2 regions of the Priestia sp. YIM B13491 genome follow, and region 1 is predicted to be linked to the other one. Evidence: predicted binding sites of a transcription regulator. Region 1 holds the regulator's gene; the other holds the start of a gene.
What was found. The regulator LexA, encoded in region 1, represses DNA repair genes until DNA is damaged. The targets are predictions, from matches to a motif close to CGAACATATGTTCG.

Region 1 (6,838 bases):
TTGAAAAACCACCATAACTCTCGAAAAATTTTCATCGTATCCCCCTAGCCCCACAACCATTTTCTTATCTCTATCTTAAAACAAAAGACACCCTTCTGAATAGAGAGTGTCTGTCCAATTAACCATTATTTAATTTGGCCGTTCATTGCTTTCATCATTTGGTTAATTTTTTTCTGCGATGGTTTCATGCCCATTTGCATCATCATCATTTTTAACATTTGTTCATTAATTGGTGGATTTTTCTTCAGATAGCTCATCATATATTTACGAGCAATGAAAAATCCTAGCGCTATCCCAACAATTAATGCTAGAACACCAACTAGAATATACATTCCCATGGTATTACTTCCTCCTTCGTGTTGTCTAACTTACAGTGTACTAGACCATACGCTATTATACAATATTTCCGTTCCAATTTCCTTAAATAATTACACAAATTTTCTTGTTTTCACAGGCCTCAGCCAGCCGTATTCATCCGTTCCATAATTCACTGCTAAAAAACAAGGATCTAGCTTGCGTAATACTTCAAAAAAAGCTGTCTCAGCATCAACATTGCCATCTCCTTCAATTGTTATACAGCGATTCGTTAATTTTATAGATGCTCGACTTTTTTTATGAGGATATTCCAGCACAAACGTCTCTTGATGAGTAAAAAAATGAGGATAATGAGAAAACGCCTGAAGCAATTCTCGTTGAATAAATGAAATGGGCAGTTGGCGAGTAATGTAATGAACTTGTTTTTGTAAGTGCGTTTCCTGCAAGTGACGTTTCATTCTATATTCAATCAGCAGCTGATAAATGAGCTTTTCTCTTCGAAAATAGGATGATGCAACTTCTTCCTCCATTAAATATACTTCATACGTTCTCACGATTCATCCTCCCTTTCGGCTCGTTCTTTTTTGTACCATTATACCGAATGGTGTACGCAATGCTTGTCTATCGATGAAAAAATTCCTTTGTTTTTTTGTCGAAAAAAAAGAGCAGACCACAGGAGTCTGCTCTTTCTTATGAAAAAGAATTATGCATTAAGCAAGCTTTTCACTTTTGCTACTACATTTTCAACTGTAAAACCAAATTCTTTCATGATTGTTTCACCAGGAGCAGATGCACCGAAGTGATTAATACCAAGAACTTGTCCCTCGTCTCCAACATAGCGTTCCCAGCCAAGTGTAGAAGCCATTTCAATACCTAAACGTTTTTTCACTGATTTAGGGATAACACTTTCTTTGTACTCAGCAGATTGCTCTTCGAAACGATCCCATGCAGGCATACTTACTACAGATACGTCAATGCCTTCTGCAGCTAATGCTTTTTGTGCTTCTACTGCTAGGCTTACTTCAGAGCCTGTTGCAAGTATTAATGCATCCGCTTGGTCTTTACCAGCTTTAGATACAACGTACGCACCTTTAGACACGCCTTCGTATGCATTTTCTTTTGTACCTTCAAGCGTTGGCAAGTTTTGACGAGTCAATACAAGCGCCGTTGGGCGGTCAGTTGACTCTAATGCTAAGCGCCATGCAGCAGCTGTTTCATTTGCATCTGCAGGACGAACCACTGAAAGACCTGGCATTGCACGAAGTGATGGCAATTGTTCAATTGGCTCATGTGTTGGGCCGTCTTCTCCAACTGCGATACTATCATGTGTGAATACATATGTTACAGGAAGCTTCATTAAAGCTGCTAAGCGAATTGCTGGGCGAAGATAATCAGAGAATACAAAGAATGTTCCTCCAAATACTTTTACACCGCCGTGTAGAGCCATACCGTTTAATGCAGCTCCCATTGCAAATTCACGTACACCGAACCAGATATTACGTCCGCTGTAATCAGCTGCAGTGAAGTCTTCTGAACCTTTAATCATTGTTTTATTTGAGCCAGCTAAGTCAGCTGAACCGCCGAAGAATTGAGGTACAGCTTGTGCTACTGCGTTTAATACTTCTCCAGAAGAAGCACGGCTAGCTAAGCTTGAACCCGTTTCGTATGCTGGAAGCGTTTCTTCCCAGCCTTCCGGTAACTTTCCTTCTACTGCTAGTTCAAATTGACGACCTAGTTCAGGATATTTTTCTTTATACTGTGCAAATACATCGTTCCATTCGTTTTCTTTCTTTTGGCCATCTTCAGCAATTGTAGCTTTGAAGTGAGCATACACTTCTTCTGGCACATAGAAATCTTCTTCAAATGTCCATGCATAAGCTTCTTTTGTTAATTTTGTTTCATCGGAACCTAATGGAGAACCGTGCACGCCAGAAGTACCCGCGTGGTTTGGAGAACCAAATCCGATTGTTGTTTTTACTTCAATTAGCGTTGGGCGTGTTAAATCGCCTTTTGCTTCTTCAATTGCGTTTGCAATCGCTGTCAAGTCATTGCCGTCTTCAACGCGGATTACTTGCCATCCGTAAGCTTTGAAACGATCTTCTACGTTCTCAGAGAACGAGCGATCTAAATCTCCGTCTAAAGAAATATCATTTGAATCGTATAAAACAACTAAACGTCCTAATTTTAAGTGTGCCGCTAATGAAGCTGCTTCAGCAGATACACCTTCCATTAAGTCTCCGTCACCACAAATACCATACGTAAAGTGGTCTACAATTTCTAAACCTTCTTTGTTGTATGTTTCAGCTAAATGACGTTCTGCCATTGCTTTACCAACAGCCATTGCAATACCTTGTCCTAGTGGACCAGTTGTTGCATCAACACCTGCTGTATGACCGAACTCTGGATGACCTGGTGTTTTACTTCCCCATTGACGGAAGTTTTTAAGGTCTTCAATTGATAAGTCATATCCAGCTAAATGAAGCAAGCTGTATAATAGTGCCGATCCGTGTCCTGCTGATAATACAAAGCGGTCACGGTTGAACCAGTTTGGATTCTTTGGATTGATGTTCATAAATTTTGTCCACAATGTATATGCCATTGGAGCAGCTCCCATTGGCATACCTGGGTGACCTGAATTTGCTTTTTCAATCGCATCGATTGATAAAGTACGAATTGTTGCAATCGAAAGATCTTCAATACGTTGTGTCATACTCTTCATTCCTTTCAAAACTATGTACATATGTTATCATACTAATGATTTGCTTATTTGTACAATACTTGAACCAAAAAAATTTCCACTTTTACAGTTTTTGTGCCCCTTATTAAAAATATACAAAAAACTAGAGGGAACACTCCCTCTAGTTTTACTAGAACGTCTTAGTGAAGACGCTTCTTTTTACTCTCTTTTAACTTCTTAGGCGTAACATCTTTACCTTCTTCGTCTACAACTTTAATCGTATGAAGGTGATTTGTCATAGATTGTCGGAAAACTTTTAAATATTCCTGACGTAGCTCTTGCTGTTCTTTCGCTTCAGATTCTGTCAGACCTTCAGCCTTTGCCTTTTTTGAAAGAGCATTAATACGAGCAAGTTTATCTTTTGATAGCATATAAAACCTATCTCCTTATAATCAATAATTAAAATTACCGAACCGCTTCGGCAACATGTAGTCATCTTACTAAATCTCTTTCGTTTTATCAAGAGATTGAGCACTCTCTTGGTACTCTTGATAGCGGCGATGTACCGTCGCTTTTGAAATATTATAGCCAAAACCTTTTAGCGTAACTGAAATTTCAGCAAAGGTTAAGCCGTTATGACGAAGGCGGACAATTTCTTCAATAGGCGCTTCTTTTTTTTCCCTTCCCGAGTTAACTCCTTGATTTTTTAAATTTTTCTGCGGACGATAACCGTTTTCTACGGCTCTTTTCATTCCTCTTCTAATTTTAGCATTATGTAATTTCCGCTGATGCTCTTCCACTAAGCTAATAATATCTAACACCATTGAATCAGATTCTGAAAGCTGAAGCTGACCTTGATGACTAATCGTATAGATGGTAGCATTTTCTTTATGAAAAGCATGAAGCAGCGCAATTCGGGCATTTCCTCTGCCTAATCGTGTTTCGTCTTGAATAAGCAGCACAGAGATCTTCTCTTCTTTCATTGTATGAAGAACATCCAAAATACCCTCTCTGTCTACGTCATATCCGCTTGCTTTTTCCATCACGACTTTTTTTACGTCTAGATGGTGAAGACCAGCAAGTTTTTTTAATTCTTCTTGCTGGCGCTGTAAAGATGTTTCTTGGGTTTTTTTATCCGTACTGACACGGCAATAAATAATGGCGTCCACTTTTATCACGACCTTTTCGGCTTCTAACAATATTCAGGAACGGCCGTTACACACTACTGTTCAATTGCCACTTGATTATGTAACTCTTGTTTTAAAACAGGAATATATAATTTATCTCCAGGAGATAAAGACTGGGCAGTGTCTGAGTTTAAATCATTGACGTCTTCAACCCATTTGACAAATTCATTGGTGGTCAAATGATGGTGATTATGATACTTGTTGGACAAGTCCCAAAGCGTATCTCCTTTTGTAATAGTAACCGTTGAATATTTGTCTAAATCTACTTTATCCGCTCCTAAAACCAGCGTCAATACATATGTAAGTGCAGCGATTGCTGCAAAAAAAATAGCGTAATGTTTCATAGAATGTAAGAATTGTTGCATATTATGATCCCCCTATCAGAATATATGTTCTTATTTTATTGAGAACATTTGTTTCTGTCAATGGAATTCTTCGAACTTATGTTTGTATATTGACACATCACGTGGTATAATTCACCTAAAGAATAGCTAAAATCGAGGTGAAAAATATGAAGCTATCAAAACGTCAACAAGACATACTAGATTTTATTAAGCACGAAGTAAAATTAAAAGGTTATCCGCCTTCTGTTCGCGAGATTGGGGAAGCGGTAGGATTAGCCTCTAGCTCCACTGTACACGGGCATTTAGCTCGTTTAGAAAGCAAAGGGTTAATTCGCAGAGATCCAACAAAACCAAGAGCAATCGAAGTTCTTCAACTAGATGAAGTAAACATCCCTAAAAGCAATGTCATTAATGTTCCTGTTATCGGTAAAGTAACAGCGGGTCTTCCTATAACAGCCGTTGAAAATGTGGAAGAATATTTCCCTCTTCCAGATAAATTCGTTTCTCCAGATGATCATGTATTTATGCTTGAAATTATGGGAGAAAGTATGATTGAAGCAGGTATTCTAGATGGCGATATGGTAATCGTACGTCAGCAGCAAACAGCTAATAATGGAGATATTGTGGTCGCTATGACCGAGGACAACGAAGCAACGGTAAAACGTTTCTTTAAAGAAGAAAATTTCGTTCGTTTACAGCCTGAAAATTCAACGATGGCGCCTATTATTCTTCGCCACGTAACGATTTTAGGAAAAGTAACTGGTGTATATCGCACGATTCACTAATCAGACACTGTATGTAAAACCAACTAATCATGATGTTAGTTGGTTTTTTTACGTTTGTTTTCTAAAAAAATTGGCATATTATAAATGATACGTTGAATCACCGCAGGCAGGTAGAACGGTTTTTGTAAAGCTTGTTTCACCTTTTACTTTCTATCTGCATTTCCTCGACTCTTACAAGGAAATACAACCGACCATAAGAAGGATGTAGTTTATGACCAATACACCAAGGAAAACAGAACCATTTCAAACCATTGTACCTACCAAAGCAATGAACATGTTTCTTTTTCCTTTTTCCTTTGACCGAAAAAATAAAGAGCAGCTTGTTCATGCACTAAAAGAAAATTTGTTCGAATTTTTTTCCATTCAAAAAAAACATTTAGAAAAAGAATACTACGGAGAACAGTATTACGTATCTCATGATAGCCTGGATCAATATTTTCTTCCTTACATTGAATGCATTCTATTCCCTGACTCGTGCGAAAAAGAAGGGTTGCTTCGATTTTCCAAAAAAATAGACCATACTATTACGTTACACACTTCCTCCACCACCGTGTCTAGCAACGTGCTGTCTGTGGATGTTTTTTTATGTCCTTTTGAAATTGGCGTCATGACCATTCGCACTGAGATGAGCCATAATCATTACACCTATGATGATATTTTAGAATTCATGAATCATTTTCGTGTACTAGAACCGAAGCTTGCTGAAGAGCATGGATCCACCATTACCTATGAACATCATCGCTATAGCAAAGTGCAAGATTATATTTTTTCACAGCTTGCGCCATTTTTGAACGAACACATCAAGAAAGAAGCCACGCGTGAACAGCACGTTGGGAGCCTTCCTTATTTTATCGATGAACGGATGTTTGTGTTAAGTTATGTAACGGTAAATCAAGAGCAAGAAATTAATTCCACAACTTTATTTCGTACTGGGCAGCTAAATAGCTATACGCCTGACGGGAAAGCGTTTATTTCTGCACACAATCATGAGTATATTAAAACGTATAATACTAAACACGTGTATGAAAGGTGGGCTCCTGAAACCTATTACGTCATAACAGACCATGTGTTTTCGTGTATTTCTAAATCGACAGACTCTAAAACGGATCAGCTTTTGATGAATCATCTATTTGGCCAGCATTACTATAATTTATTTTTACATTTTTTCTATAAAATCGTGTTGCTAAAATTATCTTATGAATATTCGCAGCTCACGTTTCATAAAAATTCAGAGGGCATTGAACGACTAATCCGCTCTATTACCGTGTTTTCAGGTAAATATTTATTTTTAGAAATTAGCTCTCGCACAGAAGGTCAAGAGTTTTCTGAGCTCTTTAAAAAAATCTTTCATATCAATTCTCTTTATCAAGAAGTCAAAGAAACCCTTGGTACTTTGTACCAAAATCAAGAGAAAATCGCAGCCAAACGTCACAATTACTTATTATTAATTTTAACGATTTATACGGTTCTTTCCGGTATTTACGGAATGAATTTAGTTATTAGCAAACTAAAGGGAAACATCAATTGGGA
Region 2 (6,838 bases), on a different contig from region 1:
CGTTAACGTTAGGAGCCAGCGGTTTCAAAACTTTTTTTCTAGTGACGTTACCTAATATTAAATGGGGCTTATTATATGGCATTATCTTATGTAATGCGCGCGCAATTGGAGAGTTTGGAGCTGTATCCGTTGTGTCTGGGCACATTCGAGGAATGACAAATACGATGCCTCTTCATATTGAAATTCTCTACAATGAATATCAATTTGCAGCAGCGTTTGCGGTAGCATCTTTAATGTCAGTTTTAGCTATTTTTACATTAATTGTAAAAAATATTATTGAGTGGAAAGCCAAACATATTTAAATAAGAAGGAGCTTATGAGATGAGTATCCATATTAAGCACGTATCAAAGAACTTTGGTGATTTTAAAGCGCTGGATTCTATTAACATTGATATTCAAACGGGTGAATTAGTAGCTTTACTCGGTCCGTCCGGTTCTGGAAAAACATCTTTGCTTCGTATCATTGCCGGTCTTGAACATCTTGATCAAGGAGCTATTTTATTTGATGGAAAGGAAATTACGCACATAAATCCAAAAGAGCGGAATGTAGGGTTTGTTTTTCAACACTATGCTTTGTTCAGGCATATGACTGTGTTTGATAACATTGCGTATGGTTTAAAAGTACGACCTAAAAAAACAAGGCCTTCTAAAACAGACATTACTAAGAAAGTAACCGAGCTGCTGCAGCTTGTTAAACTAGAGCCGCTTGCAAATCGCTATCCCTCTCAATTATCGGGCGGACAGCGCCAACGAGTAGCGCTTGCTCGAGCGTTAGCAGTAGAACCGAAAGTACTGCTATTAGATGAACCTTTTGGCGCTTTGGATGCAAAAGTTCGCAAGGATTTGCGCAGATGGCTGCGTAAATTGCATAATGATTTTCATATTACGAGTATTTTCGTTACGCATGATCAAGAAGAAGCTTTAGATGTGGCCGATCGTATTGTTGTGATGAACAACGGAAAAATTGAGCAGATTGGAAGTCCTGAGGAAGTATATGATCATCCTAACAGTCCATTTGTGTACGATTTTCTAGGGAACGTCAATTTATTCAAGGGCCGCATTCATAAAGGCAGACTAAAACAAGGAAGCTTTGAAATGGATGTTCCAGAATTCCGCGGAAGAAATGAAGAAGCAGCTGTTGGATATGTACGACCTCATGATATTCACCTTGAAAAGGTAAAAACAAGCGCAGATGCTGTTTCTGCAACCGTTAGCCATATTCATGTGATAGGTCCTATCGTGCAAATTGAATTAAAAAGAGAAGATGCAGAAGAATTTTTAGAAGCTGAATTAACCAAAGAGCACTATAAAGTCCTCAGCCTTCAAGTGGGAGAGCAGGTGTATGTAAAGCCTAAGCAGCTAAAAGTATTTATTCCAGAAGATTATTCTATTTAATAAAAAGCGTAAAGGGTATGCCTTTGCGCTTTTTATCTGCTAATAAATTAGTACCAGATATTAAAAGTAGGTGTTATAATTAAGTATCAACTGATTTGAGGTGGAGAAATGATACAGTCAAAAGCTAGAATTACGGGAATGGGGATATATACACCAAAGCAAAAATTAACGAACGACCATTTAAAAGAAATGGTTGATACAAGTGACGAATGGATTGTACAGCGTACGGGAATGAAAGAACGACGAATTGCAGGGGAAGGCGAATACACGTCCACGCTTGCCATTCAAGCCGTTGAAAATTTGCTTAACCGATATGATGTAAAAATAGAAGATGTAGATGCAATTATTGTTTCGACAACAACGCCGGATCACTTTTTTCCTAGCGTAGCATGTCAGGTTCAAGATTACTTTCATATTGATCAAGCTGCTGCATTTGATCTAAGTGCCGCATGCGCCGGTTTTACATATGGACTTCATGTGGCGAACGGCTTAGTGACGTCGGGATTGCATAAAAAGATTTTAGTTATTGGTGCTGAAGTCATGTCGAAAATTACAGATTATACGGACCGGGCCACATGCGTGCTGTTTGGTGACGGAGCGGGGGCTATGCTTGTAGAGTACGATGAGCATAATCCAAGTTTCTTAGGATGTCACTACGGAACGGACGGAAGCGGAGGGGGAAATTTATATCGTTCTAACTTATCTAATACTCTTTCAGGAAAAGAAATTAACTCGAGCGGGAATTTAGTTCAAAACGGGCGTGAAGTATACCGCTTTGCTGTACGAACGATTCCAAAAGGAGTAGAAGCATTATTAAAGAATACTTCCATTTCTCTTTCTGATGTAAACTGGTTTATTCCGCACAGTGCAAACCTTCGAATGATTGAAGCTATTTGTGCTAAAACAGGTGTTTCAATGGATAAAACGTTAACGAGTGTGCAATACTGCGGAAATACGTCTTCAGCTTCTATCCCGCTTGCTTTAAACGAAGGAATAATGACAAGAAAAGTACAGGATAATGACCTCCTTATTCTCTATGGGTTTGGAGGAGGATTAACGCACTGCGGTCTGTTAATTAAATGGACGTGTAAAGAAAAAAGCTAAAAGGCATCGCCTTTTAGCTTTTTAGATTTTCATTACAGAGCTTTTTATTGTCGTTACAAGAGAGTTTATTCTTTTTATAACGGCAGGTTTACTGTATTTTCAGCGCAAACATATATAATAGAAAAAAACCGCTTTTTTACAGCGGGTTTTCAGCCGGCTTTTGGAATAGTAAAACCTACTCCAAAGACGTCGCGCACATCGTGTACGACCACAAAAGCTTGTTCGTCGACTTTATGAATAATACGCTTTAATTCTAGCAGTTCTTGTTTGTTCACAACTACGTACAATACGTCTTTTGCTTCTTTTGTATAGCTTCCATGAGCGGAAAAGACAGTGACACCACGCTGCATCTTTTTATTGACTTGTTCGGCTACTTCAGCTGAACGGTGTGAAATAATAGTGATTGCTTTGCGAGGGTTGAGTCCTTCAATGATATAATCAAGCACTTTCGTTCCGATGTAAAGAGAAATAATCGTATACATCGTCTTTTCTCCACCGATGACAAAATAAGCGCTTGCTACCACTAATAAATCAATTGCCAGCATCGTTTTGCTAATATTCCAGTCTAGATATTGATTAGCTAAGCGGGCAATAACTGCAGAGCCTCCGGAAGTTCCGCCGCCTCTAAACACAAGTCCGAGTCCTACCCCAGCTAAAATACCAGCAAAAATAGCCCCCAGTAGCGTATCGTCAAGAGGATTTCCCAGTCCTTCAGTTATATGTAGGAATAGAGACGTGAAAATAATACATATAATTGTGTAAACAATCACACGTTTATGAAGCAATTTGTATCCGATTAGTACCAGCAAACCGTTTAATATAAAGTTTGTGATACCTGGAGACCAGCCTAATACATAATAGGTAATCATTGTTACACCGGTTACGCCGCCTTCTGCTAATTCATTTGGAATAGCAAAGTAATTAATGGCCAGTGCGAAAATGAGGCTCCCTAGAATAATGAGGATAATTTCTTTTATTTTATTAATCATGAACGTTACCTCCAATCATCAAAAACTCCGAAAACACAGTCATGACAATGTATTATACCAACTCTAGAGACCGAATTAAAGATGGGATATTATTATTTTTTTAAAAATCAGTTTCTGCTATTAACATAAAATCTTTTGACAGTTTTTATGGAGTATGAAAAAATGAATTGTTTGCTTTTATTTTGATTAAAAAGTTTTGCAATGAGAATGTTCGTTCGGTAAAATAGAAGCAAGAGTCAAGGGGGAGAATGAACGTGTATCAAGATGAATTAAAACAGTATGCGAAGTTAGTAATGCCCGAGCATTTAGAGAAAATGAAGAAAATGTACAGTCCCGAGGCGCATAAGCAGTCCTTAGGGTTGAAAAAAGAAAAGATTGAGCATATTGAAAATGTCATTATGAACAGTTACTCGGAGCATCATCCAGTAACGCTTCACGTCTATGAAGCAGGACATATTCAAAGGTATGAACGAGTGACGATTGATAAAGTCTCGCTGCAGTCGAATATGCTGATGGTTACAGGCCCTTGTTATACATATTCGATTCGAGCGGATGCAGTAATTGAAGCAGATGTATGGAAAGATGAAAGCTACTCTAGCTAAGAGTAGCTTTTTTGTTCGTTTTGTATCTTTTTTTTAACGCATGCATACAATACATAAAAGCATATTCTGCGAGTAGTAACTTCTAGCTACTAGGAAATTTTAATTAAAGAAGGGATCATTGTATGCAAAATGAAAAAACTCAAGTAAGAGAAATCGAATTAACGCAGTTCATTAAGAAAAGACTTGTTCGTTTTATCTCAAGTTTAGCTATTTCTTCTGCCCTTGCTTCCATATTATATATGCTTCTATTTTTATTTAAATGATGGGTCACTTTGAGTTGTCCAAAAAGGTGGACAACTTTTTTGGTGTGTAGGCTTTTACGAAATCAGGACAAGCTATGGCTGATTCAGTCAGAAAAATTCAATCGGTCAAGAAATAGTCAAAAACAGTCATAGCTAATTGAGTAGAAGAAAACCTTTACATATAATGAGAAAAGTAGACAAATTCTTGAATTACCAGCATATTTCCTTTTGTATTAACTATTATTAAACCAAATGCAAATTTAACTATTCGTTCAAAAAACTTTATTTTGTAATTAAAAAAATGAATGTTTTTGATTTTTTATGATTGATTTTGAATGTAAACCGTGATAAAGTAAGTACATGAAATAAATGAAAACGCTTTTTTGAAAAAGGAGCTAGAACATGTTAACGCCGGAGAGACATCAACTAATCTTAAAACTTTTAAAAGAGAAAGAACTTGTAAAAGTACAAGAGTTTATCGAAGTTACAGGCGCTTCGGAATCCACCATTAGAAGAGACTTAAGTCAACTAGAAGAAGAGCAAATGCTCAAACGTGTTCACGGTGGCGCTTCGCTTATTCGCAGTAAACGAATCGAACTGAGCGTTATCGAAAAATCTGCTAAAAATGTTCAAGATAAACGAAACATTGCAGAGTATGCGGCTTCCATTATAAATGAAGGTGACTGTATTTTTTTAGATGCAGGAACTACAACGTATGAAATGATTCCTTTTTTAAAGCAAAAAGATGTAGTAGTCGTGACAAATGGTTTAATGCATTTAAACCCGATGCTAGAACAAGGTATCACCCTCTATTTAATTGGGGGATCTGTTAAACATAAAACGGGCGCTTTAATTGGCAATGGAGCTCTTTTAAGTCTTGAGCAATATCGTTTTGATAAGTGCTTTATGGGAGCGAATGGGATTCATCATCAATATGGATATACAACTCCTGACCCAGAAGAAGCATTGATCAAGCAAACGGCAATGAAGCTGTCTAGAGAATCGTATATTTTATCAGATTCCACTAAGTTTTTTGAAACAAGCTTTGCGAAAATAGCCGATTTACATGAAGCAAAAATTATAACAAATGACGTACCTAGCGATGTACTTATACAGTATGCAAACAAAACAGACATAAAGGTTGTGAAATCATGATTTATACATGTACGTTGAACCCATCCGTTGATTACGTAGTACATGTTTCAGCATTCGAAGAAGGCGGGCTTAACCGTACAACGAATGAAGCCAAGTTTCCAGGAGGAAAAGGCATTAACGTCTCTCGCGTTTTAAAGCGATTAGGTGTTGATAATAAAGCCCTCGGTTTTGTAGCCGGCTTTACAGGAACCTATATCGAAGACTACTTAAAAGTGGAGAATATCGAAACAGCTTTTACAAGAGTTGAGGGAGATACCCGTATTAACGTAAAGTTAAAAACAGAAAAAGAAACAGAAATTAACGGTCAAGGACCTGCTATTACAGACGAAGCGCTTCAGTCTTTATTGACTCAAGTAAAGCAAATGACTGAAGGCGATATATTCGTATTAGCGGGGAGTATACCGAAAACGCTTCCAAGTTCTGTGTATGAAACGTTAACTGAACTAGCAGCAGCGAACGGAGTAAAAGTTGTAGTAGATGCAAGTGGAAAAACTTTGCTAGACGTCGTGTCCCACAAGCCGTTTTTTATCAAACCGAATCATCATGAACTTGCAGAATTGTTTGATGTAGAAGTAAACAGTGCAGAAGATGCGCTAGTATACGGTAAGAAGCTCGTGGAACAAGGAGCGCAAAACGTCGTTGTGTCTATGGCAGGTGATGGAGCACTGCTTATTAACGAAAGCGGTGTCTACAGTGCCACAGTCCCTAAAGGAACGGTAAAAAATTCTGTTGGAGCTGGCGATTCACTTGTAGCTGGATTTATTGCTTCTTATGTAAAACAAGGGGATTTATTAGAAGCTTTTCAAACAGGAGTAGCTTCAGGAAGTGCCACAGCATTCTCACTTGAATTATGTACAGCAGAAGATGTAAAGACGCTTCGTGAACAAGTGTCAATCACAAAGGTAGAGTAGGGGGAAACGAGAATGAGAATTACTGAATTATTAAAAAAAGATACAATCATTCTTGATTTAAAAAGCACGTCAAAAGCTGATGTTATTGATGAATTAGTTGGAAAATTAGACGAAGCTGGTCGCTTAAGCGACCGAGCTGGCTATAAAGAAGCAATTTTAAATCGTGAATCTCAAAGTACAACGGGAATTGGAGAAGGCATTGCCATTCCGCATGCGAAAACAAGCTCGGTAAAAACACCGGCCATTGCATTTGGACGCTCAACAGAAGGTATCGATTATGAATCATTAGACGGACAGCCTGCACACTTATTCTTCATGATTGCAGCGAGTGAAGGCGCAAATAACGCTCACTTAGAAACACTATCTCGTTTGTCTACGTTATTAATGGACGAATCATTCCGAAAAACGTTGCTAACAGCATCATCAATTGATGAAGTCAT

Region 2: a site for LexA is predicted at 3,693-3,706, ahead of ACFX4E_RS16350 (YolD-like family protein). Genes of this name have one in related genera too.

What each region holds. Positions count from the first base shown of each region.
Region 1 covers NZ_JBHZOR010000001.1:801,659-808,496, reverse strand. Annotated here, with positions in the region: gene ACFX4E_RS04105 (ABC transporter transmembrane domain-containing protein) at 1-35, opposite strand, end outside; gene ACFX4E_RS04100 (YneF family protein) at 126-338, opposite strand; gene sirA (sporulation inhibitor of replication protein SirA) at 429-869, opposite strand; gene tkt (transketolase) at 1,019-3,025, opposite strand; gene ACFX4E_RS04085 (DUF896 domain-containing protein) at 3,193-3,423, opposite strand; gene ACFX4E_RS04080 (YneB family resolvase-like protein) at 3,493-4,161, opposite strand; gene yneA (cell division suppressor protein YneA) at 4,215-4,544, opposite strand; gene lexA (transcriptional repressor LexA) at 4,691-5,308, shown strand; gene ACFX4E_RS04065 (magnesium transporter CorA family protein) at 5,520-6,838, shown strand, end outside.
Region 2 covers NZ_JBHZOR010000004.1:267,495-274,332, forward strand. Annotated here, with positions in the region: gene cysW (sulfate ABC transporter permease subunit CysW) at 1-302, shown strand, start outside; gene ACFX4E_RS16335 (sulfate/molybdate ABC transporter ATP-binding protein) at 322-1,395, shown strand; gene ACFX4E_RS16340 (ketoacyl-ACP synthase III) at 1,504-2,499, shown strand; gene ACFX4E_RS16345 (YitT family protein) at 2,649-3,488, opposite strand; gene ACFX4E_RS16350 (YolD-like family protein) at 3,737-4,090, shown strand; gene ACFX4E_RS16355 (DeoR/GlpR family DNA-binding transcription regulator) at 4,735-5,487, shown strand; gene pfkB (1-phosphofructokinase) at 5,484-6,398, shown strand; gene ACFX4E_RS16365 (PTS fructose transporter subunit IIABC) at 6,411-6,838, shown strand, end outside.